2 regions of the Thiosulfativibrio zosterae genome follow, and region 2 is predicted to be linked to the other one. Evidence: predicted binding sites of a transcription regulator. Region 2 holds the regulator's gene; the other holds the start of a gene.
The links. The regulator PhoB, encoded in region 2, activates phosphate uptake and scavenging genes when phosphate is short. The targets are predictions, from matches to a motif close to GNNTGTCATAAAACTGTCANAT.
Positions count from the first base shown of each region.

Region 1: a site for PhoB is predicted at 13,281-13,302, ahead of tkt (transketolase). Genes of this name have one in related genera too.

Region 1 is NZ_AP021888.1:520,674-535,605, reverse strand. It holds gene gspF (type II secretion system inner membrane protein GspF) at 1-892, opposite strand, end outside; gene gspE (type II secretion system ATPase GspE) at 895-2,361, opposite strand; gene gspD (type II secretion system secretin GspD) at 2,358-4,490, opposite strand; gene THMIRH_RS02090 (type II secretion system protein N) at 4,511-5,230, opposite strand; gene THMIRH_RS02085 (hypothetical protein) at 5,491-5,709, opposite strand; gene fba (class II fructose-bisphosphate aldolase) at 5,787-6,851, opposite strand; gene pyk (pyruvate kinase) at 6,965-8,407, opposite strand; gene THMIRH_RS02070 (phosphoglycerate kinase) at 8,606-9,802, opposite strand; gene gap (type I glyceraldehyde-3-phosphate dehydrogenase) at 9,959-10,960, opposite strand; gene tkt (transketolase) at 11,032-13,020, opposite strand; gene THMIRH_RS02055 (rhodanese-like domain-containing protein) at 13,426-13,866, shown strand; gene THMIRH_RS02050 (efflux RND transporter permease subunit) at 13,936-14,932, opposite strand, start outside.
Region 2 is NZ_AP021888.1:755,580-770,511, reverse strand. It holds gene THMIRH_RS03265 (branched-chain amino acid transaminase) at 1-669, opposite strand, end outside; gene THMIRH_RS03260 (aspartate aminotransferase family protein) at 963-2,117, shown strand; gene argF (ornithine carbamoyltransferase) at 2,129-3,040, shown strand; gene THMIRH_RS03250 (PstS family phosphate ABC transporter substrate-binding protein) at 3,182-4,144, opposite strand; gene THMIRH_RS03245 (inorganic phosphate transporter) at 4,389-5,960, shown strand; gene phoR (phosphate regulon sensor histidine kinase PhoR) at 5,990-7,297, opposite strand; gene phoB (phosphate regulon transcriptional regulator PhoB) at 7,429-8,124, opposite strand; gene phoU (phosphate signaling complex protein PhoU) at 8,154-8,891, opposite strand; gene pstB (phosphate ABC transporter ATP-binding protein PstB) at 8,910-9,728, opposite strand; gene pstA (phosphate ABC transporter permease PstA) at 9,817-11,457, opposite strand; gene THMIRH_RS03215 (ABC transporter permease subunit) at 11,469-13,739, opposite strand; gene glnA (type I glutamate--ammonia ligase) at 14,027-14,932, shown strand, end outside.

The sequences.
Region 1 (14,932 bases), 230 kb from region 2:
TCACTTCTGATGAAATGCGTAATGCGTCGGTCACCGCTACACCACTCGACAATAACACGCCTAGCGTTCTGGCCCAACGAGCAGCAGAAGCATAGATTAAAAATTTTTTAACCAAGGGTAAACGCAACAAAACGCTGTCGCGACGAAACTTCCAGCGGGGATTGCGCATTAAAATTTTATACAAAATCCCCAACCCCAAAATAATCAGTAGCAACAAACCCCATTGATGCTGTACGAAATCACTCATCACCAGCATGCCTTGGGTTAAGGGCGGCAGTTCTTGCGACATATTGTCAAACACCGACACCACTTTGGGCACCACAAACGCCATTAAAAACACAATAATGGCTACTGACATCACCACCATTAGGGTGGGGTAAATCATGGCGGACTTGAGTTTGCGATTCATTTTTTCTTGCTGTTCAATGGCATCCGCCAAACGCGACAGCACCTGTTCTAAATGACCACTTTCCTCACCGGCACGAATCGTTGCAATATATTCTTCGGACACTTTATAAGGCGACAACAGTAAGGCTTGGGCGTAGGAATGACCTTCTGTCACCTTGTTATAAAGGCTATTCACAAACCCTTTGACCAGTTTGGTGTCTGATTGTTGCGCCACTGCCTTGAGCGATTCTGTGAGCGGCATGCCCGCCTCTAGCAAGGTATAAAGCTGGCGCGTTAAAGAGGCCAAATCTGCCGTTTTAATTTTAGGAACAAACCACCCATTACCGGTGTGCGCCGATTTTTTGGCTTCAACCGCCGTCACCTCCAAAGGTGTTAAGCCTTGGTCTCGCAAACCTTGGCGCACTTGGCGCGCAGAGTCGCCTTCACTAAACCCTTTTTGCGTTTTACCCTGTGCGGTTAAGGCTTTATATTCAAAGGTTGCCATGATTACTTCTGAGTGACTCGCAGCACTTCTTCAAGGCTGGTTTGACCGCTTAAGACTAACTGTTGTGCGCTGGCTTGAATCGACTGAGTAAATTGATGCGCATAGGCTTCAATGTCTTGCTCAGCAGTTTCACTGTGAATCATCTGGCGCATTTTGTCGTCTACCGACACCAGCTCATAAACCCCCATGCGCCCCTGATAGCCAGTGTGATTGCAAGCATCACAGCCAACCGGTTGATAAATGGTGGCCTGAGGCACACTTAAGGTCGCGCATTCTGCCGCATCCGCTTCATGGGCTTGTTTGCAAATGGGGCATAACTTACGCACCAAACGCTGTGCCATCACACCCAATAAACTTGACGAGAGCAAGAAGGGTTCAACCCCCATATCTTTTAAACGCGTAATAGCACCCACCGCCGTATTGGTGTGCAAAGTGGATAACACCAAATGTCCGGTTAAAGAAGCTTGCACGGCAATTTCTGCGGTTTCAATATCGCGAATTTCCCCAATCATCACCACATCTGGATCTTGACGCAAAATGGCACGCAAGCCTTTGGCAAATGTCATGTCGGCTTTGGTATTGACTTGGGTTTGGTTGATGCCTTCAATGTTATATTCGACCGGGTCCTCAACGGTCATAATATTGCGCTGATGATTGTTAAGACGACTTAACGCTCCATAGAGCGTGGTGGTTTTACCCGAACCGGTCGGACCGGTGACTAATAAAATACCATGAGGTTTATTGAGTAGTTTTTTAAGTCCTTCAAGCTGCGCGGCTGGCAAACCCAAATCACTTAGATTGAGTCGGCCTGCACTCTTATCTAACAAACGCATCACCACGCGTTCACCAAAACTTGAAGGTATGGTCGAAACCCTTAAATCGACAGCACGGCCGCCTAGCTTGGTGGCAATTCTTCCGTCTTGGGGCAAGCGTTTTTCTGCAATATCGAGTTTTGCCATAACCTTAATACGCGATACCAACATAGTGGCTAAGGCAACCTTAGGCGTGAGCACGACTTTAAGCTGACCATCCATGCGAAAACGAATACGCAATTGATTTTCAAAAGGTTCAATGTGAATATCTGATGCGTTTTTACGAATGGCTTCAGCTAGGATGGCATTCAGCAAGCGAATAATCGGTGCATCATCGGCGCTTTCTAACAAGTCCTCCGCGGCATTGGCTTGGGCCATCACACTTTCAAGATCGTCGACATCGACATCATCCATGGTTTCCATGGAAGCACTTTGGTTGGCATATTGGGTTTGTAAGGCTTTTTCGAATGCTGCTTCACTGAGCACTTCTATCGGGAAACCCTTACCCTGTTGTAAACGCTGAATTTCTAACAAGGCCTCTAAAGGCGTGCGCTCTAAACAGGACAACATCCATCCTTGGTCGGGATGATTGCGCAACATCACCCCCTGTTTGCGGGCAAAAGAAAATGGAATTTCTCGGCTCATAGAAAAACTCATAACCCCAATAGTTCCTCGGCAAAGGTTTTCTCAGGTGCGGCTTTGACGGCCGCTTGCTTGGCCTTTTCTGCATCAAGATCGGCTTGTTTTTTTGCCTCTAATTCTGAAACATAGGGTTTAGCAGGTTCTGAGTTTTTCCATTGCTGTTCCGAGGGCATTCTTGGGCGCAAGCCATTTAACAATCCAGAATCCTGCTCCAGCACTCTAGACTGCTCATCTCGGATATAACTGTATTTTTTGCTCGAGTAGTAATCGCTCATTTCATTATTGCGCACGATGACTGGGCGCAAGAAAATCATTAAATTGACCTTTTCACGCTGGTTGGATGTGGAACGAAATAACCCACCAATTAAGGGTAAATCACCCAGGCCTGGTACTTTTGACTCGACTTCGGTTTCTTTCTCGCTTAACAAACCACCCAACACAATCATATTGCCATCGCCCACAATAATGCTGGTTTTGATTTGACGCTTAGAGGTTTGAATATCAACCGCATCGCCTTTGGGCAAAACATCGGAGACTTCTTGGTCAATTTCTAAAAAGACCTCATTGCCTTCATTAATTTGCGGGGTCACCTTTAAACTTAAGCCAACATTTTTACGCTCAATGGTATTAAAGGGATTGGTCGGTGTGGTTGAAGTGCCTGTGCCCGTATAACTGCCTGTTTGAAAGGGTACTTCTTTACCCACGACAATTTCGGCTTCTTCGTTATCCAAAGTGAGCAAAGAGGGTGTTGCTAAGATGTTTGATCCCGTGTCGCTGTTGAGTGCACGAATTAAAGCCCCCCAACCAGTGTTATCAGCACTCACTTCGCCAACCACTGTACTGGCACCTCGCCCCAATGCGGTGACTCCTGTAGCAGGCGTGCCCGCAGCAATGCTACCAACGATTGTCGGTAAAGTGCCTGAGAAATTAATCAAACCCACGCCATTGGGTCCAGCAGCACCCCATTCCACGCCTAACTCTGCCTGCTTTGATTCAGAAACCTCAACCAAAATAGCCTCAATCAAGACCTGTGCGCGGCGAATATCCAGCTGTTTAATCACGGTTTTTAAAGCGGTGACCACCGAAGGTGGCGCACTGATAACAATTGCATTCATGCGCTCTTCTGCTTCGATGCTAATGCGTGATTTTAGAGTTTTATCATCTAACTGCGTGACTTTAACCCCAGAAGGTTTAGTTTCCGCAGTCGCTTCTGCGGTGGCAGGCACTTCGGTTGCCCCGCCATCATTCGCCGCTGCTGAATTGAGTAAAGAGCGGTTAGTTGAAATTTTTTGCAACACAGGCACCAAATCTTTGGCTTTGGCGTAGTGTAAATAAATGACTTGAACATTACCCTCGGAAGGCACTTTGACATCCAATTCTGCAATCAGAATACGAATCTCGCGACGCTTTGTTAAATCGCCAGCCATAATGATTTTATTAGAGCGTTCATCAAAAGAAATATTGACAGCATTACTGGCCGATTTTGGCGCAATTTTCTTAATAGTTTGCACCAAATCCTCTGCTGAAGCATATTCTAATTTAATCACTTCATAGCCCGCAGACTCATCGACATCCACTCTTTTTAAGATCGTTTTAACACGCTCAACATTAATCAAACTATCGGTAATAATCAGTTTGTTACTGTCAGATAAAGCAACTAAATGTCCATCACGCGCCACCAATGGACGCAGTACCGCAACCAACTTAGAAGCATCAACATTGTTGACGGTTAAAACCTCTGTAATCCAATCACTTTCTTCTGCGCCCTTAAAGTCATAAGGCACTTGATCACGCGCGGTATTGGCTGGAATAATTTGAATGGCCGTTTTACCCGGAATTGCCACAAAACCATGCACTCTTAAAATAGAAAGCAAAGTTTCATATAAGTCTTCTGGCGCCATGGGTTCTGGGGCATACAAGGTTACCTTGCCTTTAACGCGTGGATCAATAATAAAGTTTTTACCAGTTAACTTAGCAACCGCCTCGATAACGGTTTCCAGTTCAGCTTGCTGAAAACTCTGGGTGAGTTGAACTTTGTTTTGAGCCAGTGGGCTGTTAACAGGTGCTGCCACCAATGCCTGAGGCATTGCAAAACTGAGTATTAAACAACTGGCCGCTAGCCATCGAGTATTAAAGAATTTCATTTAGTGTGTCTTTGTATTCGTTATCGAAAATTAACATTAATCATTTGTGGCGACCCATTGCGATCCACCACCAAATCAAATTGATCTAAATTCAAGAAAGTCTGCCACAGCTTAGGATCTTTCACCATATCTTGAATAGAGTTGCCATTTACTTCGCGCAAAATATCACCTTCTTCAAAGCCCAAACTTTTATAGAGTTTAGGATCTGAATTAGCCCATATCTTAACGCCAACCCACTGGCCGTTTTCATTTAAAGGTTGAAACTTAATATATTTAGAGATGGACATAGGCGACTTGCGTAAAGTATCCCCTATAGAATTTAGTTGCTCTTGCTCCGCCTCATTTAAACGCCCGACTAAGGCGACGGGGACAGCTTCTTTTTCTTTGACTTTGCTCACCAAATGATTGGCATCTTGCTCAAGCAATAAACGCTCCCGCTTACCGCGATTATCAATCAAAATCCCCTCAGCAAACACATCCAATAAAATCACCTTAGACATAAACTCTTCATTAACCGCAACAACTTGAGTTTTACCCCCATTCTGAACAATAGCAACACCTCGATCACCTAAATCAATAATCCCGAGTAGTTTTAGGTTTAGTTTGGTTGCAACAACTTCTTGTGAAATGGCCATGGGTTTTACAACTGATGTTGCTTGAGATTTCACAACCTGACCAAATAAATAAGAATCTACCCCAGAAGTATTTGTTGAATTGATTTGTGCTTTGAGTTGAGGCATAGGATAACCTGAAGATATGTGTAAGCTTTCTGCGATCAATTTACCTAGCATCCAAACAGTGATTACACTGATAAAGACTGTTGAATACACTGAAAAAATTTTAAAACGCTTATCCAAAGGGGAGTTACCTTTTTATAGTTCTATCAATAAATAAAAAGAGATTGTACCTAATGAAAGTAGCACTTACCAACACTAACTTTTAATTGTCAAAATCAGTTTTTTTTATTCATACTTCCTAAGATAAGTAATATATCCATTTATTACAGAATCTTTTTATATTTCATCCATACCAACATCAGCATTACCCCTACAATAGCACCCAAAAACATCACTGGCCAAATCACTTCAATCATTTCCATGCCATTGGCCACAACGACGGTTTGTTCGTTGATTGTTTGTGCCAGACTGTAATCGACTAGCGTTGCGTAGGTGTAATAGGCCATTAAAAAAGTCAGGGCTAGACTGATTCCAACACACATAATTTTTCCTTTTTTTATCCATACAAAAAAGCCCGAGATAAACTCGGGCTTTTAGATTGATTCAAATCAATGTCGAATTAACGAACTTGTTGATCTAAAGAACCTTTTGCATAACGTGCTTGCATTTCTTCTAAACCAAGTGATTTGATTTTTGAAGCGTGACCCGCACATCCGAAAGCTTCGAAACGCATTTTGCAGATTTCCATCATGGCATCTTCAGCTGCTTTGTAGAATTTACGTGGGTCAAAGTTTGAAGCGTTGTCGTGTAGGTGTTTACGGATTGCACCAGTAGATGCCATACGCAAATCAGTATCGATGTTAACTTTACGAACACCGTACTTAATCCCTTCAACGATGGCTTCAACTGGCACACCGTAAGTTTGGCCCATGTCACCACCGTAGTTGTTGATGATTTCTAGCCAATCTTCTGGAACAGAAGAAGATCCGTGCATTACAAGGTGAGTTGTTGGAATACGCTCGTGGATTTTTTTGATTTGATCAATTTTTAGAACATCATCAGAAGGCTTAGAAGTGAACTTGTAAGCACCGTGAGAAGTTCCTACTGCAACCGCTAAACAGTCAACGTTAGTATCTTTAACGAATTGAGCGGCTTCTTCTGGGTCAGTTAACAATGAAGAATGGTCTAAAACATCATCAGAACCGTGACCATCTTCTTCACCCATCTTACCAGTTTCTAGAGAACCTAAACAGCCTAGCTCACCTTCAACAGATACACCACCTGCGTGGGCAATCTTAACCACTTCAGCAGTGATTCCAGCGTTGTACTCATAAGAAGCTGGTGTTTTCATATCGGCCATTAAAGAACCGTCCATCATAACTGATGTGAAACCAGACTGGATTGCGCGTAAACATACGCCAACATCAGAACCGTGATCCTGGTGCATAACAACTGGAACATTTGGGTACATTTCGCAAGCGGCTGCGATCATGTGACGCAACATTGGCTCACCCGCATACTTACGCGCACCTGCAGAACCCTGAAGGATTACTGGAGAGTCAACGGCAGCGGCAGCGCGCATGATGGCACGAACCTGTTCCATGTTGTTTACGTTAAACGCAGGCATACCAAAACTGTGTTCTGCTGCGTAGTCCATTAATTCACGAAGTGTAATCATCGCCATTGTGCGTGACTCCTCTAGTTGGTTTATTAAAAAATGGTTTAATTTAGTTATTTTAACAAGCTTCTCAGCCGGTTGAAATATCTTTGTTTAAGTAAAAAGCGTTAAGGTTGCAATTAAGGAACTTTAACAATTTCTAACTGGTTCGTGCCACCCATGGCGCCACGAGCTTGTCCACGAGTGATCAACATAGTATCACCCGATTTTACAATATTGCGATACTTAAGTTGGTTAATAATACTGGTTTGTACTTCTTCGTCAGTTAAGCCGGTGTAATCCACTGTTGAAGGATAAACACCACGGTACATGGTAACTTTACGGCGAGTTGCTAAATGCGGCGTTAAAGCAACAATTGGAATGCCAGAACTAATACGCGACATTAACAAGGGTGTGTTACCCGATTCTGTTAAGGCGGCGATACAAGACACATTAAAATGGTTGGCAGCATACATCGCAGCCATAGCAATGGTTTCATCCACAGCCGTAAAGGATTCGTCAATACGGTGCGTTGATTCACGGGTTGAGCGTGATTTTTCTGCTTCGCGACAAATTTCACCCATGGTCTTAATGACCAAGCTTGGAGAATGGCCAACAGCGGTTTCGCCAGATAACATAACCGCATCCGTACCATCCATAACCGCGTTGGCCACATCAAACACTTCCGCACGAGTCGGTATAGCGTTATCAATCATAGTTTCCATCATTTGCGTTGCCGTGATGGTGACACGATTTAACTGACGGGCGCGTTTAATCATTTTCTTTTGTAGTGCAGGAAGCTGTGCATCACCGACTTCAACCCCTAAATCACCTCGGGCAATCATAATGACATCTGAGGCTAGAATAATTCCATCTAAGGTAAAATCATCGGCAACGGCTTCAGCGCGTTCTACTTTCGAAACTATACTGCAGAACAAACCGGCTTTTTCAGCCAATGCACGACATTCTTCTACATCTTCGGCTGAACGCGGGAAAGATAAGGCTAAATAATCACAGTTAATCTTAGCCGCAGTTAGGATGTCTTCTTTGTCTTTTTCAGTCAACGCTGCTGCCGATAAACCGCCACCCATTAGGTTAATACCCTTGTTATTGGATAACTTTCCACCCACAACAACCGTACAGTTAACGCGCTCACCCTCAACACTGTCAACATCCATCACGATACGGCCATCATCCAGTAGTAAACGATTGCCTGCTTTACAGTCATAGGGTAAATTTTTGTAGGTTAAACCAACTTCGTTTTGGTTACCTTCGTATTTATCAACATTGTTATCGAGTGCGAATTTATCGCCTTCTTTCAACATGATAAACCCATCTCTGAAACGGGTAATACGAATCTTAGGACCTTGTAAATCGACTAATACACCGACTTGACGGTCATATTTTTCTGCCAATTCACGAACGCGATTCGCGCGACCGATATGCTCTTCTGGCTCGCCGTGCGACATATTAATACGCACAACATCCAGACCTGCCAAAATCATTTTTTCCATTTCGCCTTCGCGGTCAGTCGCTGGCCCTAAAGTGGCGACAATCTTGGCTCTTCTTAATCCTGATGCCATTTAACTTAATTCCTTATATCAAATTTTGCTATTCCAAATGAAAGCAAGATGACTCGAACAAGAAACTCACATTAAGTTCACTGTCCGTGACATCCTCTTGTCTTTCAACGCTTGGTAATAGACTTCAAATAGTTGTAAAAACAAGGCCTGACACATTGAAAAATGACCAGGCCTGGTGGTTTTTAATCGAAAATTCGATTATTTTTTAGCTGCTGCTTTTTCTAGCATTTCAACGGCTGGTAGGATTTTGCCTTCTAAAAACTCTAAGAACGCACCGCCCCCAGTTGAGATGTAAGACACTTGATCTTCAATGCCGTATTTGTCAATCGCAGCTAGAGTGTCACCACCGCCTGCGATAGAGAAGGCTGAAGATTCTGCAATCGCCATAGAGATGGCTTTTGTGCCTTCACCAAATTGGTCAAATTCAAACACACCTACTGGACCATTCCAAACCACTGTGCCAGCATTTTTGATGATTGCTGCTAATTCAGCGGCTGAATCTGGACCGATATCAAAAATCATGTCATCAGAAACCACTTCAGAAACATTTTTAGTTTCAGCAGCGGCTGTTGGCGAGAATTCTTTGCCCGTTACAACATCTGTTGCCAAAGGAATGGCTGCACCACGCGCAGACATAATTTCGTTCAATTTGTTACAAGTAGGGATTAAATCTGCTTCATATAAAGACTTACCTACATTGTTTCCAGCGGCTGCGATGAAGGTGTTAGCGATACCACCACCCACAACTAACTGATCAACCTTTTCAGATAAAGATTCTAAAACTGTTAACTTAGTAGATACTTTTGAACCCCCAACAATCGCCACTAAAGGACGCGCTGGATTGTGCAATGCTTTACCTAGGGCTTCTAACTCAGCTGCCAATAAAGGACCTGCACATGCGGTGTCTGCAAATGCACCCGCGCCATGCGTTGAGGCTTGCGCACGGTGAGCAGTACCGAAAGCATCCATAACATAAACATCGCAAAGGGCTGCGTATTTCTTAGAAAGCTCTTCTGTGTTTTTGCCTTCGCCTTTGTTGAAGCGCACGTTTTCTAAAAGAACGACTTCACCATCAGCAACCTCAAATCCACCATCAATATAGTCTTTGATCAAACGAACTTCTTTGCCTAGTTTTTCAGATAAGTCTTTAGCCACAGGCGCTAGTGATGAAGCTTCATCATAAACACCCTCTTCTGGACGACCGATATGAGACATCAACATAACCTTAGCACCCGCTTCAGCGGCCATCTTAATGGTCGGCATAGATGCACGAATACGCGCATCAGAAGTTACTTTTCCATCTTTAATCGGTACATTTAAGTCTTCACGAATTAGTACGCGTTTGCCAGCGAGTTTGCCAGCTTGGGCTAAATCAGACATCTTGATAACAGACATAGTAAGTCCTCTTTTTGATTAATGAAGTATTAGCAGAATGCGAATACTGTTGGTTTTTAACAATAAATTTTCGTTTAAGCACTGAACAATACTTAAAAGAAAACTGATTGAAAGAAAGGCGGTAAAAACCGCCTTCCTCGTCAACTTTTCTTTCGATTAGTTGTTAGCAACATGCTCTACAACGCGCATCATGTTACAAGTGTAACCATACTCGTTGTCGTACCATGCAACCACTTTAACGAAAGTAGCATCTAATGCGATACCGGCTTTAGCGTCAAAGATAGATGGGTGAGAATCACCACGGAAATCTGTAGAAACCACAGACTCGTCAGTGTAACCAAGAACACCTTTCATAGAACCTTCTGAAGCGGCTTTCATAGCAGCACAGATTTCTTCGTAAGTCGCTTCTTTGTTTAACTCAACCGTTAAGTCTACCACTGACACATCAGAAGTAGGTACACGGAAAGCCATACCAGTCAACTTACCTTTAAGCGCAGGTAGAACAACACCTACCGCCTTAGCCGCACCTGTTGAAGATGGGATGATATTCTCAAGAATACCACGACCACCGCGCCAATCTTTAGAAGAAGGACCATCAACCGTTTTTTGAGTTGCAGTAGCCGCGTGAACAGTTGTCATCAAACCACGCTTAATACCAAAGCTGTCGTTTAATACTTTAGCCACAGGTGCTAAACCGTTAGTAGTACAAGAGGCCGCAGAAACGATCGCTTGTCCTTTGTATTCAGTGTGGTTAACACCGTAAACAAACATTGGCGTAGCATCTTTAGAAGGTGCAGATTGCACAACTTTCTTAGCACCGGCTTCAATGTGCGCTTGGCAAGATTCTTCAGTTAAGAAGAAACCAGTACATTCGATAACCAAATCAGCGCCAACATCACCCCAAGCTAAATCCGCAGGATTACGCTCAGCTGTGATACGGATAGTCTTACCGTTAACCACTAGGTTACCGTCTACCACAGAAACATCACCGTCAAAACGACCGTGAACAGAATCATACTTCAACATGTAAGCTAGGTATTCTGGATCTAAAAGATCGTTAATCGCAACCACTTCAATGTTTTTGAAGTCTTTTGCTGCTGCACGGAAAGCCATACGACCGATACGGCCGAAACCATTGATACCAACTTTAATTGTCATCTACTTTTTCTCCTAAAATCACCAGGCCTGGTTATTTTTAGGCCTGGATTACAAAAATTACTAACTTAAAATTACGCTAAAACTGACTCAACTGTGGCCACAACATTTTCAACCGTGAAACCAAATTCTTTGAATAAAGCAGGCGCAGGTGCTGATTCACCAAATGACTTCATGCAAACGATGCCGCCATCTAAACCAACATACTTGTACCAAGATTCAGCAACACCGGCTTCAATCGCAACACGCTTAACACCCGGAATTAATACTGAATCACGGTAAGCTTTGTCTTGTTCGTCAAATGCATTGGTACATGGCATAGAAACCACGCGTACTTTTTTGCCCGCTAAAGCTTCAGCCGATTGAACCGCTAAACCAACTTCAGAACCAGTTGCAATCAAGATAACATCTGGCGTACCCGCACAATCTTTCAATACATAACCACCTTTTTCGATGTTCGCAACTTGTTCAGCTGTACGAGGCATAGGCGTTAGGTTTTGACGAGAGAAAACCAACGCTGTTGGCGCATTGTTACGCATCACCGCAACTTTCCAAGAAACCGCTGATTCAATCGCATCACATCCACGCCAAGTTTGGAAGTTTGGAATCACACGCATAGTGGCCATTTGTTCAACTGGCTGATGCGTAGGACCATCTTCACCCAAACCGATAGAATCGTGAGTGTAAACATAGATAGTACCAATCTTCATTAGAGCAGACATACGCAATGCATTTCGCATGAATTCCATGAACATAAAGAAAGTTGCGCCGTACACTTTGAAACCGCCGTGTAATACCATACCGTTCATCATGTGCGCCATACCAAACTCACGAACACCCCAAGATAGGTAGTTACCGTTAGCGTTTGCATGGTTGACTTTAACCGTACCTGACCAGTTAGTTAGGTTAGAACCAGTTAAGTCAGCAGAACCCCCGAACATTTCTGGTAGTAATGGCCCCATGGCTTCAATGGCGTTTTGTGATGCTTTACGAGAAGCAATGTTTGGCATATCGGCTTGAACCTTAGCGATGAACTTATCCATGTCAACTTCAAAGTTCGCTGGCAATTCACCCGCCATACGACGCTTAAATTCAGCCGCTTCAGCTGGGTATTCAGACGCATAAGCAGCAAAGGCTTCGTTCCAAGCTGCTTCATCTGCCGCACCCTTAGCTTTGTGATCCCAACCTGCATAAATTTCTTCAGGAATCACGAAAGGCTCGTGCGTCCAACCTAGGTTTTCACGCGTCAATTTGATTTCGTCATGCCCTAGAGGTGCACCGTGACAATCATGAGAACCACATAGGTTTGGAGAACCGAAACCGATGGTCGTACGCGTACAAATCAAAGTTGGCTTATTGGTTTCAGCCTTAGCTGCAATAATGGCTTTGTTGATTGCTTCAGCATCATGACCATCAACATCACGAATAACATGCCAATCATAAGATTCAAAACGGCCTGGAACACTTTTTTCCATCCAGTCAGAAATGTGACCATCGATAGAGATGTCATTGTCATCCCAGAAGCCGATTAATTTACCTAGCCCCAAAGTCCCTGCCATCGCAGCCGCTTCGTGAGACAAACCTTCCATCAAACAACCATCACCCATGAATACATAAGTGTTGTGATCAACAACTGTATGACCTGGTTTGTTGAATTGTGCGGCTAAAGTACGCTCTGCAATCGCCATACCTACTGCATTGGTTAAACCTTGCCCTAGAGGACCTGTGGTTGTTTCGATACCATCGGCATAACCATATTCTGGGTGACCCGCGGTCTTAGAGTGAAGTTGACGGAAGTTTTTGATGTCTTCCATGCTTAAATCAAAACCAGTCAAGTGCAATAGTGAATAAAGCAACATTGAACCATGGCCGTTTGATAGTACAAAACGGTCACGATCAGCCCACTTAGCATTGGTTGGGTTGTATTTCATGTGGTCATTCCACAATACTTGGGCGATATCCGCCATACCCATTGGGGCACCTGGATGACCAGAATTAGCTTTTTGAACAGCATCCATACTTAAAACACGGATAGCATTAGCAAGTTCTCTACGAGTTGACATTGGCAACTTCCCTCAAAGTTATAAAAATTCGGTTTTCTTGACTTTTCAGCAGCCTAAGCTCTTTTAAATTCAACAACTTAAAAGCTGAATTTTGAATTTCGTGCGAACAAAATTCACAGACAAGCTAAAGATTAGGACGTGCATTGTCGCTTAAATCAGCAAAATCATCAAGTTTTCTTATCTTTGGACTCAAAATCTTTGTTTTAAATCCTACAAACTAAGTTACTTAAAAAATTTAGCACATCAAGCCTATTCACTTTAAATGACAGCCGCATGAAAATCACATCAATGTTTTTTGTGACCTTAATTTGAATATTTTATGAAAGCGGTTTGATAGCCTTTTTATGCACTAAAGCTGTGCTAAAATTTGTGATGTCATAATTTTTTTGATACCTAGGAGGATTTATGCCACTCAGATTAAAAGATTTGGTAGCGACTGCCAAAGAAACGATAAAAGAAGTTAGCTGCGACGAAGTGGCCAATCTCCAATGCCAAGGTTATAAATTATTAGATGTTCGCGAAGCCTCGGAATATCTAGATGGAACCATCCCCATGTCTTTGCACATACCGCGCGGTTTACTAGAACCTAAATGCGATATGTGTTTTGACGGACACCAATCCGAACTCTCAGACCCTAACCAACCTTGGATTATTTTTTGCCAGGCTGGCGGAAGAGGCGCTTTAGCTGCCTATACCATGCACCTAATGGGTTACACCAATGTGGTCAACTTAAGTGGTGGATTTAATGCCTGGAAAGCTTTTGGTGGCGCTATTTCTACCCCGCCGATTGAAAACGGTTTGATTCGCTGTGACCATCCGTGGAACCCAGGTTATACCAACGAATAGTTTTGAACGCCAACAAAAAAGGGTTGCATAGCAACCCTTTTTTGTTTTAGCCTTTCAGCCCTTCAAAACTTAGGCAACCTGCTCAACTAATTGCGCCGATTGTTTCTGGCGCTTTTCTTGCCAAGACTCATAAAAAGATAAGGTTGCAGGAATGACCAACAAAATCAAAATGGTTGAGAAAGCCAAACCAAAAGCAATTGACACCGCCATAGGGATTAAGAATTGCGCTTGTAATGAGGTCTCAAACAACAAAGGCAATAGCCCTGCAATAGTGGTTAAAGAAGTTAACAATACAGCCCGAACACGCTGAACAGACGCCTCCTCCAGTGCATCATTGACCGCCATTCCCTCTTCTCGCAAGCGTTTATAAAAACTCACCAAAATAATAGAATCGTTAACCACTATCCCTGATAAACCAAAGAAGCCAAACATCGATAAGATGGTCATATCAATACCCAACCACCAATGCCCAAGCACAGCGCCCACCAATCCAAAAGGAATGGCTAACATCACCACCAATGGCCATGCATAGGATGCAAACACCCAAGCCAAAACAATATAAATCATCGATAAACCAATCAATAAACCGATTTTCATATCGCCCATGGTTTCTGCTTGACGCGCATTTTGACCTTCTAATGAATATTGCAAACCATAATTTTCAACCAAGGTTTTCAATGTACTTTCTTTAAGCTGCGCCAAAATGAGATTGGCGTTATTCACGCTTTTATCCACTTCTGCAATCACGGTCACTGCGAGGCGACCATCCACATGACGCACCGCATCAAAACCGCGTTGGGTTTTCCAGGTGGCGACCGAACTTAAAGCCACTCTTTCACCGCTCGGAGCAACCACTTGCATTCGCCCCATCGTCGCAATCGTTGCTTGCTCATCTCTAGGATATTGCACGCGCACTTCGACTTCATCTTCGCCATCGGTAAAGATCTGCACCAAGCGCCCAGAGAAGGCATCTGATAATTGCTGACCCAAATTCGCCACCGTAAACCCAAGCGCTTTGCCATGCGATGTCAACTCATAAACCATTTGATCACGGCCATAGGGCAAA
Region 2 (14,932 bases):
GCGGGTAATACCATCTAATGCCGAAGTAAGCTCTGGGGTGTAAATCACTCCGTCACGAACCATAAAGAAGTTTTCACCAGAACCTTCCGACACATAACCTTGCGTATCTAACAATAAGGCTTCATCGCAACCGTGGCTTATCGCTTCTTGCAAAGCCAACATAGAATTCATATAAGAACCGTTTGATTTGGCTTTGGTCATGGTGATGTTTGGATGATGACGAGTGAAAGAAGAAGTGGCAATTTTAATACCACGCTTTAAATTTTCTTCACCCATATAAGCACCCCACTCCCAAGCCGCAACCACTATGTGCGCTTTTAGGTTATCGGCACGCAATCCCATACCTTCTGAACCGTAAAATACCATTGGGCGAATATAAGCTGACTTTAAGCCGTTCTCGCGCACCGCAGCTCTTTGCGCCTCATTGATTTGCTCTGGCGTAAAAGGCATCGGCATATTCATGATTTTTGCTGAGTTGAATAAACGCTTGGTATGCGCTTCTAAACGGAAAATCGAAGTGCCCTGCTCCGCTTCATAAGCACGAACCCCCTCAAACACACCCATACCATAATGTAATGTATGTGTTAAAACATGGGTCTTGGCATCTCTCCAGTTCACCATTTCACCGTCAAACCAAATCACGCCATCACGATCATCCATTGTTTTCATTCGAAATCCTTTGATTTTTTTGTAAAATTAAACCGTCATATTTTATATTAAAAATCTTCAAAAACCTATTAGCTAAACATTAAAACAAAATATTAGTGGTTATTTAACTGATTCACTTGAAATTATCGGCCAGTTAGCTACAATCGTTGTTTTGAAAGCACTTTTTCAAAAAAAGCAATCGCAAGCATGTCTTCCGGTTGCTTTTTTATTTAACGCAATGCGTATCGTGGCTTGCACTCGCTCTACCATGGACTCTTCTATTTATTTTCGGGCTAAAAATAATGAACCATTTAATGAATACTTATGCCAGACTTCCCGTTGCTTTTGTCACCGGTAAAGGGGCTCAACTGTTTGATGCACATGGGCAAGCTTACCTTGACAGTGTTAGCGGCATTGCCGTTTGCAATTTAGGGCATGCACATCCAGCGGTTGCAGAAGCCATCTGCGAGCAAAGCCACAAACTCATTCACACCTCGAATCTTTATAGCATTGACTTGCAAGAAGCCTTAGCCGATAAATTGATTCAACACTCGCACATGGACCGCGTATTTTTCAGCAACTCTGGGGCAGAAGCCAATGAAGCCGCCCTGAAGATTGCGCGTAAATATGGTAATGACCGAGGCATTCAAAACGGCAAAGTCATCGTGATGGAAAACAGTTTTCACGGTCGTACTCTGCTAACTTTATCCGCCACAGGTAATGAAAAAGTGCATGCAGGTTTCGCCCCCTTAGTTGACAGTTTTATTCGTGTACCCTTTAATGACTTAGAAGCCATTCGTGCCCACAGCACTAACCCACAAGTTGTTGCTATTTTGGTTGAACCGGTGCAAGGTGAAGGCGGAGTTTTTATTCCAGCGGATGATTATCTCACCCACATTCGTGACATCTGCGATGCCAACGAATGGTTAATGATGATAGACGAAGTTCAAACTGGCGTGGGTAGAACCGGCAAATGGTTTGCCCACCAACACGCCAACATCGTACCCGATGTTATGACCCTCGCCAAAGCGCTGGGCAATGGTTTCCCGATTGGTGCTTGTCTTGCCAAAGGCAAAGCGGCAGAAGTGTTTGCACCGGGCAATCACGGCACCACTTTTGGTGGCAATCCCTTGGCTTGTGCAACCGCTTTAGCCGTTATAAACACCCTAGAAAAAAGCAACTTGATTGAACAAGCCGCCCTCAATGGCGCTGTGATTGTGCAACGCTTTAAAGAGGCACTTGCCAATATACCTGGCGTGAAAGAAATCAGAGGCAAAGGCTATATGATCGGCATTCAACTAGACCGCCCTTGTGGTGACCTGGTTAAAATGGCTTTAGAAAAACACCTATTAATCAATGTAACTCGTGGTGATACGATTCGTCTATTACCGCCGCTCATTATGAATAATGAGCAAACTAACGAACTGGTTGAGAAACTCACGCAACTGGTGACCAATTTTTACCAATAAAAAGAAATCTTATGAGTCAAACTAGACATTTTTTAACCCTTAAAGATCTAAGTCCCGCAGAACTTCAACAAGTTTTGCACAGAGGGATTGAACTCAAAGCCATGCAAAAATCAGGTGTTGTTTATGAACCCTTAATTCATAAAACCCTGGCGATGATTTTTGAAAAATCATCCACTCGCACGCGCTTGTCCTTTGAAATCGGTATGACACAACTGGGTGGTCATGCACTATTTTTATCTCCCAACGACACGCAAATTGGCCGTGGCGAACCGATAGAAGATTCTGCCCGCGTCATTTCTAGCATGGCAGATGCCATCATGATTCGTACCTACGAACATGACATGGTGAAATCTTTAGCGCAATACTCTAGCGTGCCGGTCATTAATGCCCTCACTAATGATTATCACCCTTGCCAATTATTAGCCGACATGCAAACTTTTCACGAACACCGTGGCAGCATTCAGGGCAAAACGGTTTTGTGGGTGGGTGACGGCTATAATATGTGTAATTCCTATATTAATGCGGCGGCGCAATACGACTTTAAATTGCGTATATCCTGCCCAGAGGGTTACGAGCCAATTGCCGCTATGATGGAACAACACAAAGACCGTGTCGAAATTATCCGCAACCCATTAGAAGCAGCGAAAGGCGTTGACCTGATAGTGACGGATGTTTGGTACAGCATGGGTCACGAAGAAGAAATGCGCAAGCGTTTGCGTGACTTTGCAGACTATCAAGTGGATCAAGAAATAATGGAACAAGCCAATCCAGATGCCCTCTTTATGCATTGTTTGCCAGCACACCGTGGCGAAGAAGTCTCTGCAGAAGTGATGGACGGACCACAAAGCGTGGTATGGGATGAAGCCGAAAACCGTTTGCATGCTCAGAAAGCGCTACTTGAGTTTTTGTTGGTTAAGCGCTGATTAAAACAACTCTAAAAACTCAATATAACTAAAACCCTTTTGCAAAAATCGGTTTTAGTTGTGTTGAGCTTTATAGTTTTCATTAAGACAATAAAAAACCCCGCGCTTGCGGGGTTTTGTCTTTCTTGCGTTCAACCGATATTAGTTGATTTCAGAAAGGTACTTATTAGCTGCAGCTGCAGGTAGCGGAATATAACCATCTTTAACAACCGCTTCTTGACCTTGCTTAGAAAGTACTAACTTAATAAACTCACCCACCACTGGCTCTAAAGGCTTGTTAGGTGCTTTGTTGACATAAACATAAAGTACACGAGACAAAGGGTAAGTTTTGTTTAACGCATTTTCAGGCGTTGCTTCAACAAACGCTGCACCGTCTTTCTTCGCTAAAGGAAGCGCACGAACACCAGCCGTTTTGTAACCGATACCCGAATAACCAATCCCGTTTGCCGATGCAGACACTGACTGGACAACCGATGCAGAACCAGGTTGCTCGTTTACAGAAGACTTGAAGTCACCCTTACAAAGTGCATGCTTCTTGAAATAACCATAAGTCCCAGAAACCGAGTTACGACCGTAAAGCTGCACCGACTTATCAGCTAATTCACCCTGAACACCTGCTTGACCCCAAGTAGAGATATCATCGGCACCACACTTTCGGGTTGAAGAGAAAATCGCGTCTACTTGTGGAATCGTTAACCCTTTAATTGGATTATCTTTTTGCACATAAACGGCCAAGGCATCAATCGCAACCCCAATTTTTGTTGGCTTATAACCATATTTTTCTTCAAACATAGCCACTTCTTTATCTTTCATTGAACGACTCATTGGTCCAATGTTAGAAGTACCTTCTGTTAAAGCTGTCGGTGCAGTTGAAGAGCCCGCTGCTTGAATTTGGATGTTAACATTTGGGTAAGTACGCTTGAATTCTTCAGCCCATAAAGTCATTAGGTTAGCCAAAGTATCAGAACCCACAGAAGACAAGTTTCCAGAAATACCAGAAACCGTTTTGTACTCAGGTAATGCCGCGTCAACTGAAGATGCAAAAGCAATCTGAGAAGTCAATGCAGTCGCTAAACCCATTGCCATTAATAATTTATGTTTCATGCTAAAAAGCTCCATAAAGTGAAAGTAAGTTGTTTTGAACAGTGCAAATTATGGCGAGCGCACTTAACAGATACATGAAACAAATATGACAGTTAAATGACAAAAGCCAAACATCTCATTAATTTCACAACCAACCTCAAAAAAATTTCTGTCACTTTCACAAAATCTACTGGAATATAAAGGGATTTTAGAGCGCTTTTGACATAAAATACGGCAAGTCAAAAGATTACAAAGAGATGACACCATGGAATTTAAAAACATTAACGATATTGAAGATGCAACCGAGGTCAGCCGCAAAGAGATGTTTCGCTTTGGTGTTGCCATGCTTTTCATTGTTTTAATCATGCTTTTTTCAGCCAACCTGACCGTTGGCGATGGCACTGTTAGCATTGAACTGGTCATCGCCGCCATGATTGGCGGCTATATGGCAATGAACATTGGGGCAAACGATGTCGCCAACAATGTAGGGCCTGCGGTCGGCTCAAAAGCCTTGACCCTAACAGGCGCCATCATTATTGCCGCCATATTTGAATCTGCTGGCGCGCTGATTGCGGGTGGCGAAGTGATTAGCACCATTAAAAATGGCATTATCAACCCTGCTATGATTGGCGATGCCGACACCTTTATTTGGCTAATGATTGCCGCCCTATTGGCGGGTGCGATTTGGCTGAACATTGCCACCGCGATGGGTGCGCCCGTTTCCACCACCCACTCTATCGTCGGTGGTGTTTTAGGTGCAGGTATCGCCGCAGCAGGTTGGAGCATTGCCAACTGGGACAAAATGGGTGCCATTGCTGCCAGCTGGGTTATCTCGCCCGTTATCGGCGGTATTATTGCCGCAGCCTTTTTATACTGGATTAAACGCAGCATCACCTATCAATCTGACATGATTGCTTCCTCTAGGAAAATGGTTCCTATTTTAATTGCCATTATGGCTTGGGCGTTTTCAACCTATCTGATTATGAAAGGCCTTAAACACATTTGGAAAACCGATTTTTACACCGCATCAGCCATCGGTTTAGCCATTGCCATAGCGACCTACTTAATCGTAAAACCGGTACTGGCTAAACAATCCGTCAACTTAAAAAATGAAAAAGACAGTGTTAACAGCCTGTTCACCATTCCTTTAATTTTTGCCGCAGCACTGCTAAGTTTTGCACATGGTGCCAATGATGTGGCCAACGCCGTTGGTCCTTTAGCCGCCATTAACGATGCCATTAACTCTCATGAAGTGTCCAGTAAAGCAGGCATTCCGCTGTGGATTATGCTGATTGGGGCAATCGGAATTTCTTTAGGTTTATTGTTATTTGGCCCTAAATTGATTAAAACCGTGGGTTCTGAAATTACCGAGCTGGATCAAATGCGCGCTTTTTCGATTGCCATGGCGGCATCGATTACGGTGATTGTGGCATCACAGTTAGGCTTACCAGTGAGTTCAACGCACATCGCTGTGGGGGGCATTTTTGGGGTGGGCTTTTTAAGAGAATACCTCAAGCGTAGTTACGCCAAAACCATTCAAGAAATCCGTGACCATCACATGGGCGCTGACCAACGAGAAACCGAAGCCTTTATTAAACGCTTCGAAAAAGCCTCATTGATTCAGAAAAAAGAAATGTTGGCACAACTTAAACAAAAAGAAGCGGATGTTCAGCTGTCGAAAAAAGAGCGTAAATCTTTAAACAAGGTTTATCAAAAAGAATTGGTTAAGCGTTCTGCCTTCTTAAAAATTGTGGCTGCCTGGGTGATTACCGTGCCCATGTCAGCACTGTTGGCCGCACTGATTTACTTTATGATTCGTGGCATGATGTTGCCCTAATCCGTTCACTGCCTGAAAGCTCACTCACCTTAATCCTTTAAGGTGAGTACCCTCTCTGCTGGAAAAACGCAGCTAAAAATAGACCCCTTGCCAATCTGACTTTCAATCGCTAAAAACGAGCCCTGCTTTTCTAAGGCATGCTTTACAATTGCCAAGCCCAATCCTGTTCCACCGGTATCTCTTGACCGCGCGGTATCCACCCTATAAAAGCGTTCTGTTAAACGCGGAATATGTTCTTTGAGAATACCGATACCCGTATCTTGTACCTCAAAATGCGCCCCCTGCTGATCACGATACCATCGCACCTGAATCTTTCCGCCTTTCGGGGTATAACGCACCGCATTGGATATTAAATTTGAAAAAACACTTTTCAAGGGTTCTGCATACCCCTTAAGCCCTAAATGTTCGGCTATCTCAAAATGCCACTCATAGTCTTCACCATAAATGGCTAATTGATCGCGCGCCATAATTTGTAAAATGTCATCAACCGCCACCGCTTCCGGCGCTTTTAATAACACATCTGATTCAATGGATGACAAGGTGAGTAAATCTTCAATAATGCTTTGCATCCGTTTGGCTTGATGGAACATTTGATCGAGTGGTTTTTGCCACATTTGGGTTTCTTCAGATGGCATATCGATCATCATTTCTAAATAACCACTCAAAACCGTTAAGGGCGTGCGTAACTCATGAGATGCATTCGCCACAAAATCACGGCGAATCTGTGCCAGATTGTAAAGCTCATTAACATCCTCAAATACCACCAATTTATGATTGTGGTAATACTCAAAAATCTGACAACTGTAAACCCGCTTTTGCGAAGACAGCGCATCTAGAAAAATCGGGGTTTGATAGTTTTGCGACTTTAAGTAACGAATAAAATCAGGATAACGCAACAGGGTTTCAATTTTGCGTCCAACATCGCTGTGCCGAATGGATAAAATCTTTTGTGCCGATTCGTTAAACCATTCAATCTGATGCTGATTGTTTAAGGACAAGATTGCGGTCGGTAAACTCATCGACGCCGCACGAAATTGCTCTGACTTATAGTTGATTAAATCGGCATGTTTCTCCAATGCCAACTGCTTCTTAGACACCAAATAACTTAATTCGCCCCAAAGCCCTGATGTTGGCGGGTAAGACGCTTGGGTGCCACCGCGCATCCAGCGCTCAAACTTCAGCATACTCCAGAGGTTACGCGCCACATAAAACAACACATACGCAATTAAGGTTTCAATCCAAGCGTCGGTTATCCAGGCAAACAACAAAAACAGCCATAACGAAACAATAATCCAAGTCAGCTCGCGAGAGATACCGTTTGATATTTTAAATTCCAACACAGGGTCCTTTTGATCATAATTTAAAGGGTCTTAGAAACCAAAAAAGCCCTAAAAACAACCAGGCCTGGTTAATTTTAGGGCTTTTTTGAAGCTAAAAGTGAGATTTATAGTATCAGCGAAAGTTTGGGTTACTCTGAAGCTGAAAATCGATAACCCGCTCCACGCACAGTTTGAATCATATCGGCTTGCCCGACTGGCTCTAACAATTTACGCAAACGACGAATATGCACATCCACCGTGCGCTCTTCTACCACCACATGCTCTCCCCAAACTTGGTCGAGCAACTGCAGTCGCGTATAAACCCGATTGGGATGGCTCATGAAAAATTGCATCAACTTAAATTCTGTTGGCCCCAATTTAACCTCGTTGTCGCCTGCGGTAAAACGGTAACTTGACAAATCTAATCGTAAAGCGCCTTGGGCTAACACATCCACAAACTCTAATTCAGAGGTTTGGCGGCGCAACAAGGCTTTAATGCGTGCCACCAAAGCGCGAGGTGAAAAAGGTTTAACCACATAATCATCCGCCCCCGCTTCAAAGCCCTGCACCTGATCACTTTCGTCACCGCGTGCCGTCAATAAAACGATGGGCATGGTGGCAAATTTTTCATGATTACGGATGCGCTGCGCCAAAGCAACCCCACTCACACCAGGCAACATCCAATCTAATAACACGCAATCTGGCTGAGTTTGATTGAGCATTTGCCAGGCAGTTTCGGCATTCGGTGCTTCCATTACTTTGTAATTGGCAGCAGACAAGGTAAAGTTCAACATGTCACGAATTGCCGCTTCATCTTCAACCACTAAAATGGTTTGTTCAGACATTCATTCCACTCCCGCTCTCGATTAAGAAATTAATCTTCACGAATTTCAGCTAAAAAAGCCATTAAGCGCTCTTCGTCCATACTACGCACATCTTGGCCTTGCACTAAATACACAATGCTTTCCATAATATTGCGCGCATGGTCAGAGACTCTTTCGGTTGCTCTTAAGGCGCCAATCACTTCTAATAAACATTCCACCTGATCAGGCTTAGCTTTGAAGTCATTGGTCACTTTGTCGCAGGCATTTTTATAAATAACATCTATCTCTTCTTCTTGATTCACTATATCCAAGGCTTCTGCGGTAGAGACTCTTGCGAAGGCATTTAATGAAGTTTTGAGCATGCTATTAGAGCGTGTTGCAATATCTAATAATTCTGCATAGCCAGAATAATCTCTGCAAGCCGTGGCATATTCTTCATTAAACTTAATAATCATCTTAGCAATTTTAACCACTTCATCGCCCATGCGTTCTAGGTCGATGGCGATACGAATGGTTGCTAAAATTAAACGCAAATCGGAAGCGGTTGGTTGTTGACGCGCCAACACTCTGGCACATAATCGGTCAATTTCCATTTCGGCTTGATTGACCACCTTATCTAAAACAATCACTTCTTTGGCCTTGGCAACATCGCCTGCGCCTAAGGCTTGCAACGCTGTTTCTAGCTGAACTTCAACCAATCCACCCATTTCTAAAATATGATTAAACAAATCTTCTAAATTACGATTCAATTGATTTGAAATATGGCTGTTAAACTCTTTTTTTTCCATGAGAAAACTCCCTTATTATTAGCCGTAGCGTCCTGAAATATAATCTTCGGTACGCTTAACTTGTGGATTGGTAAACAGCGTATCAGTGTCAGTATATTCGATTAAATCCCCCATATACATAAAAGCAGTGTAATCAGAAACACGCGCTGCTTGCTGCATATTGTGGGTCACAATCAAAATGGTAAAGTCTTTTTTCAGCTCAAAAATTAACTCTTCAACCGCGAGAGTTGAGATGGGGTCTAAGGCTGAAGTGGGTTCGTCCAACAATAAAACCTCTGGCTTAATTGCGATGGCGCGAGCAATACATAATCTTTGTTGCTGACCACCCGACATGCCTAGGGCATTTTCTTGCAAGCGGTCTTTGACCTCATCCCAAAGATTGGCACCTTTTAAAGCCCACTCAACCGTTTCATCAAGGATTTGCTTATCATTAATGCCTTGTAATCTTAAGCCGTAACAAACATTTTCATAAATCGACTTAGGGAACGGATTTGGCTTTTGAAACACCATGCCCACACGACGACGCAAAGCTGCCACATTCATTTCTTTGGCATACATATCTTCGCCATGTAACAGCATTTGGCCATCAACCTTAACGATATCAATCAAATCATTCATGCGGTTAAAACAGCGCAATAAAGTCGATTTACCACACCCTGATGGCCCGATAAATGCCGTCACTCGGTTTTCTGGTAAATCCATACTGACTGAATTGAGCGCACGCTTTGAACCATAATATAAATTCCAATCGCGCACTTGTATTGCGACTTTCTCATCTTGCAATGATAAACCACGATGGCTTCGGTCCATTGCAATACTCATATTTTCTGTGGCCATTTGACTACCCTAACTATTAAAAATTTTTAACTCAATTACCCGTTTCATCTGGGTAAACATTTATTGATACTGATTCGTGCAAAGGTTTTTAATTATCTAGCGATTTGTATTTTTCTCTGAGACGATTACGAATCGTAATGGCGCCTAAGTTTAATCCGACAATAATTAGCACCAAGAGTAATGAGGTTGCATACACCAAAGGTTGCGACGCCTCAACGTTCGGGCTCTGGAAGCCGACATCATAAATATGGAAACCTAGGTGCATGAATTTTCTATCCAAATGGATAAAGGGTGTATTCAAATCGATTGGCAAGGCAGGCGCTAATTTCACAACCCCAACCAACATTAAAGGCGCAACTTCCCCTGCAGCACGGGCAATCGCCAAAATCAATCCTGTCATAATAGCCGGTGTCGCCATTGGTAAAACAATACGCATAATGGTTTCTGACTTAGTTGCGCCTAACGCCAAACCACCTTCTCGTAAAGCTCTAGGAATACGCGACAACCCTTCTTGAGTGGACACGATCACCACTGGCAAGGTTAATAAAGCCATGGTTAACGCCGCCCACAACAAACCAGGCGTTCCAAAGGTTGGGCTGGGCAAGGCATAACTGAAAAACAAGTCATCAATCGAGCCCCCGATAATGTACACAAAAAAGCCCAAACCAAAAATACCAAACACAATCGAGGGTACACCCGCTAGGTTGTTAATCGAGATACGCACCAATCGCAACACTGTGCCGTCTTTGGCATATTCAGACATATAAATCGCGGCAATCACCCCCATAGGTGTGACCAAAATCGCCATTAACATTACCATGGTAATGGTTCCCACGATGGCTGGCAACACGCCCCCCTCTGTATTGGCTTCACGAGGATCGTCTAGTAAAAAATGTCCGATAGAGCTAAAGAAGAAACCGACCTTCTCGCCATAATTCATATTATTAGGCTGCCAAAATCTGACGATATTTTTAATCGGTACATTCAGCGCTTGACCGCCAGCAATTTTTAAAACGGCAGAACCTAATTCATTTGATTGCTGATAGAGCAACTTAACCTTGTCTTGTTCTGTTTTAAATTGCGCATTCAACTGAGCACTTTCGTCGGCCAACTCTTGAGCGGCTTCGGCTGTAAAGGCATTTTTAGCTTCTAGTTTCTTTTGCGTTAAGCGCAATTGTTCTAGCTTGTAGTTAATCCCGCCAATCACAACCTTTTCAAGGTGAGCAATTTCTGCATTCAGCGCCGTTCCCTGGTCAACTAAATCCATGAGTACCGCTTTGGCATTATCTTGATTGGCAAGCACCGCACCGGCTTTACGCACCTCAACCAAATGGCCGTAAACATTACCCCACTCAGTTCTTTCAATCACGGTGACACCATCATCCAAAACATCTTGGCGACCCACGATATCTGCCGTGTTGATCCAACGGAAATCGATACCGTAAATGTCACGGTTACCCACTTTCATGAGAAACTGTGGAATCTTTTTAACTTCACCATTTGCCTGCGTAAATTCTTTTAGCTTGGTGTCATGCAACTCACCCACAATATTTTCTAGCTGACCATTACTTTGCGTAATGTTATAGGTGTAAACGTCATGCGCCCAAAAGTGAATCAATCCTTTGTATGAAATCATCAACAACAGACCAAAAACCAAAACAACGCTGATACTCACGGCAGAGGCACTAAACCAAATCCAGTGTTCGCCCTTTTTAAACCAATCTTTCATGACGAAACTCCTTACAGTGAACCATATTTACGACGCATGCGCTCACGCACAACCTCGGCCAACGTATTAAACATAAAGGTAAAGATAAACAACACTAACCCCGACAAGAACAAAACTCGATAATGCGAACTGTAAACTTCGGCTTCTGCCATTTCTACCGCAAGGTTGGCCGACAGCGTTCTCATGCCTTCAAAGATGTTGGCATCCATCAAAGGCGTATTGCCTGATGCCATTAAGACAATCATCGTTTCACCCACACCACGCCCAAACCCGAGCATAATCGCTGAGAAAATCCCAGGGCTGGCTGTTGGTAAAACTACACCAACCATGGTTTGCCAAGTGCTGGCACCTAAGGCTAAAGAGCCATTAACCAAATAGCTAGGGACATTATAAATAGCATCTTCAGCCACCGAGAAAATGGTAGGAATTAAAGCAAAGCCCATCGCAAAGCCGATAACCAATGCATTACGCTGGTCAAAATCTATACCGGCAGATGCGGTTAACCAATGGCGCATATCGCCATCAAAGAACAGGTTTTCAATCGGCGAATTTAATTGCAATGCGATATAGGCCAAAAGCACCACAACGGGCATCATTAAAACGGCACGCTTGCCTTCTGGAACCATTAAGCGAATAGGCTCAGGAAGTTTTGACCAAGCAAGACCAAACAAAAGAACGCCTAACGGAACCAACAGGATGATGGCAAAGTATCCCGACAAGTGCGCTTCCATGTGTGGTGCCAACCACAGACCCGCTAAAAACCCGAGGATAACTGTTGGCAAAGCCTCAATGAGCTCTACTGAGGGCTTAACCCACTGACGCGTTTTGGTATCCATAAAAAATGCCGTATAGATTGCCGCCAAAACGGCAATCGGCACTGCAAATAGCATGGAATATAAAGCCGCTTTTAAAGTACCAAAGGTTAAAGGCACCATCGAAAACTTAGGCTCAAAGTCTGAACTGGCTGATGAAGACTGCCAGGTATAACCAGGTTCTTCATAACCTTCATACCAAACCTTGCCCCACAGACTGCTCATAGACACATCTGGGTGTTCATTTTCAATATCAAACACTTTAAGGTGACCGTCTTTGGTTTCCACCAAAGCACCATTTGAACGCGGTGCTAAGGTCACGAAAGACAAACCTTTTTCATCCACTTCCATTGACTCTAAATGTCTTTCTGAAGTGGAGTGGAACAAATCAAATCTGCCTGTGCCATCAATCGTGGCAAAGCCTTTACGCCCTTGCTCAATGGTAATCATTTCAATCGGCGAGTTTGATTTTTCAAATTGACGAATCAACTGTAATTGAAAAATATTATCGGCATTACGTACTGGAAAATATTGATAGACACGCCCTTCATTGGTTCCCATCATTAAAGAATATTCACCCAACAAAAAACGAATTGACGAAATCTTTTCATCGCCAGACAAGGCGTTGATATGTTGTAGCAGTTTGGGATTTTCTAAATCGGCTACATTGTAATAATTAATAACGCCCTGTTGATTCACCAAATACAGATTACGCATACTGCCATCCAGCATTAAATAATCGGGCATCATTTGCTGTTCAAATACGCTTTCAGTATCTTCTGTCAGCGTAACATCATCGCCAAACATAGAAGTTTCTTTGGCTAGACTTTTAAGATGAATGTTTTTTGAATTGGCTTCTTGAAAAGCTATGACCACCGCCGAATCATTTGCTCTAACCGCTAATTTTGTAATGGCGCCTTTTGCTAAGGTAATAGACTCACTACCGAAAGGAAACTCAACCGCAGGTGTAATGGTTTTAACATTATTTGGATAACTCACTTTGTAAGAATATTTGGCAAACAATACAGAACCATCTGACAAACCAAAAGCCAATAAATCGCTGACATCACTGATAATCGAGAAACTGGTAATCGTATTGCCCTTTAAAGGCAAAGTGGCCTCGGTGGTTGCTTCACCCGTTTGCAAATTAAAGCCATATAGCTTGCCTGATTGCGTAAAACGCAAAGCAGTACTTTTATATTCATCAACACCATAATAAAGTGTTTTAGCCTCTTTACCACCCGGCACGGCATAATGATTCACTTCTTCAACTTTGGCTGAAGTAAATAAGGGCCCAACAACATAAATCAGAAAAAACATAATTAAAAGCACTGCCGCAATAATAGCAACGCCCCCAATCTTGATACCGCTACCCAACAACGAATCTTTAAGGTTGCGTCTTCTCACTCTTCGATCGAAAAGCGGGCCTTTCAAGGCTTTGTCTAATGCTTCATGAACCTGGTTTGACATAATAGATCCTAGTACTTTGAAATTTTTGCCAATTTTACTGATGCAATATGACAACTAGATGAAACCCCTCACTTATTCAGTGCGCCAATTAAGTGCAAAAACACCAAACAAGTGCAGTTAATCAAGCTTGATTAAGCCCCTTGAAATACCCCCACCTAAAACAATATCTTTAATAACAACAAGTTAAATTTTTTCTTAAAATTATTGGAAATTTGGCATGTTTCACGCTATTATCAATAACGATATTTTTTACTTTTTAAAAGTCACAACGCAATAAAGGATGAACAATGCCACAAGCAATTATCAATGCCATTAAAGAAAACGATGTTAAGTGGGCGGACTTACGCTTTACTGATACCATCGGAAAAGAACAACATGTAACCATTCCTGCATCTCGTATTACGGAAGACTTTTTTGAAGTAGGTTCTACTTTTGACGGCTCTTCTATTGCGGGCTGGAAAGACATTCACAACTCAGACATGATCCTAATGCCTCAAACAGATGGCTGGGTTATGGACCCATTCACTAACGACCCAACTGTCATTATCCGTTGCATGATTTTAGAATCTTCAACCTTAGAGCCATACAACAAAGACCCTCGTGGAATTGCTAAGAAAGCTGAAGCTTACTTAAAATCAACTGGGATTGCTGACACAGCTTTCTTTGGTCCAGAGCCAGAATTCTTCGTATTTGACGATGTTCGTTGGGGCGCTGACATGACAGGTTCTTTCGTTAAGATTGACTCTGAAGAAGCCGCATGGAACTCTGAAAAAGTATTTGAAGGCGGTAACATGGGTCACCGTCCAAAAGTTAAAGGCGGTTACTTCCCAGTGCCTCCAGTAGATCAATTACATGAACTACGCGCTGACATTTGTGCCATGGCTGAACAAATGGGCTTGACAATTGAAGCTCACCACCACGAAGTTGCAAACGGTGGTCAGTGTGAATTAGCGGTGGGTGGTAACACTTTAACGGCTAAGGCTGACGAAGTGCAAATTCTAAAATACGCTGTACACAACACTTGTCACGCTCTAGGCAAAACAGCAACTTTTATGGCTAAGCCAATCGTTGGAGATAACGGTTCTGGTATGCACATTAACCAATCTTTATCTAAAGATGGTAAAAACATTTTTGCTGGTGATGTTTACTCAGGTCTTTCACAAGAAGCTCTTTGGTACATTGGTGGCTTAATC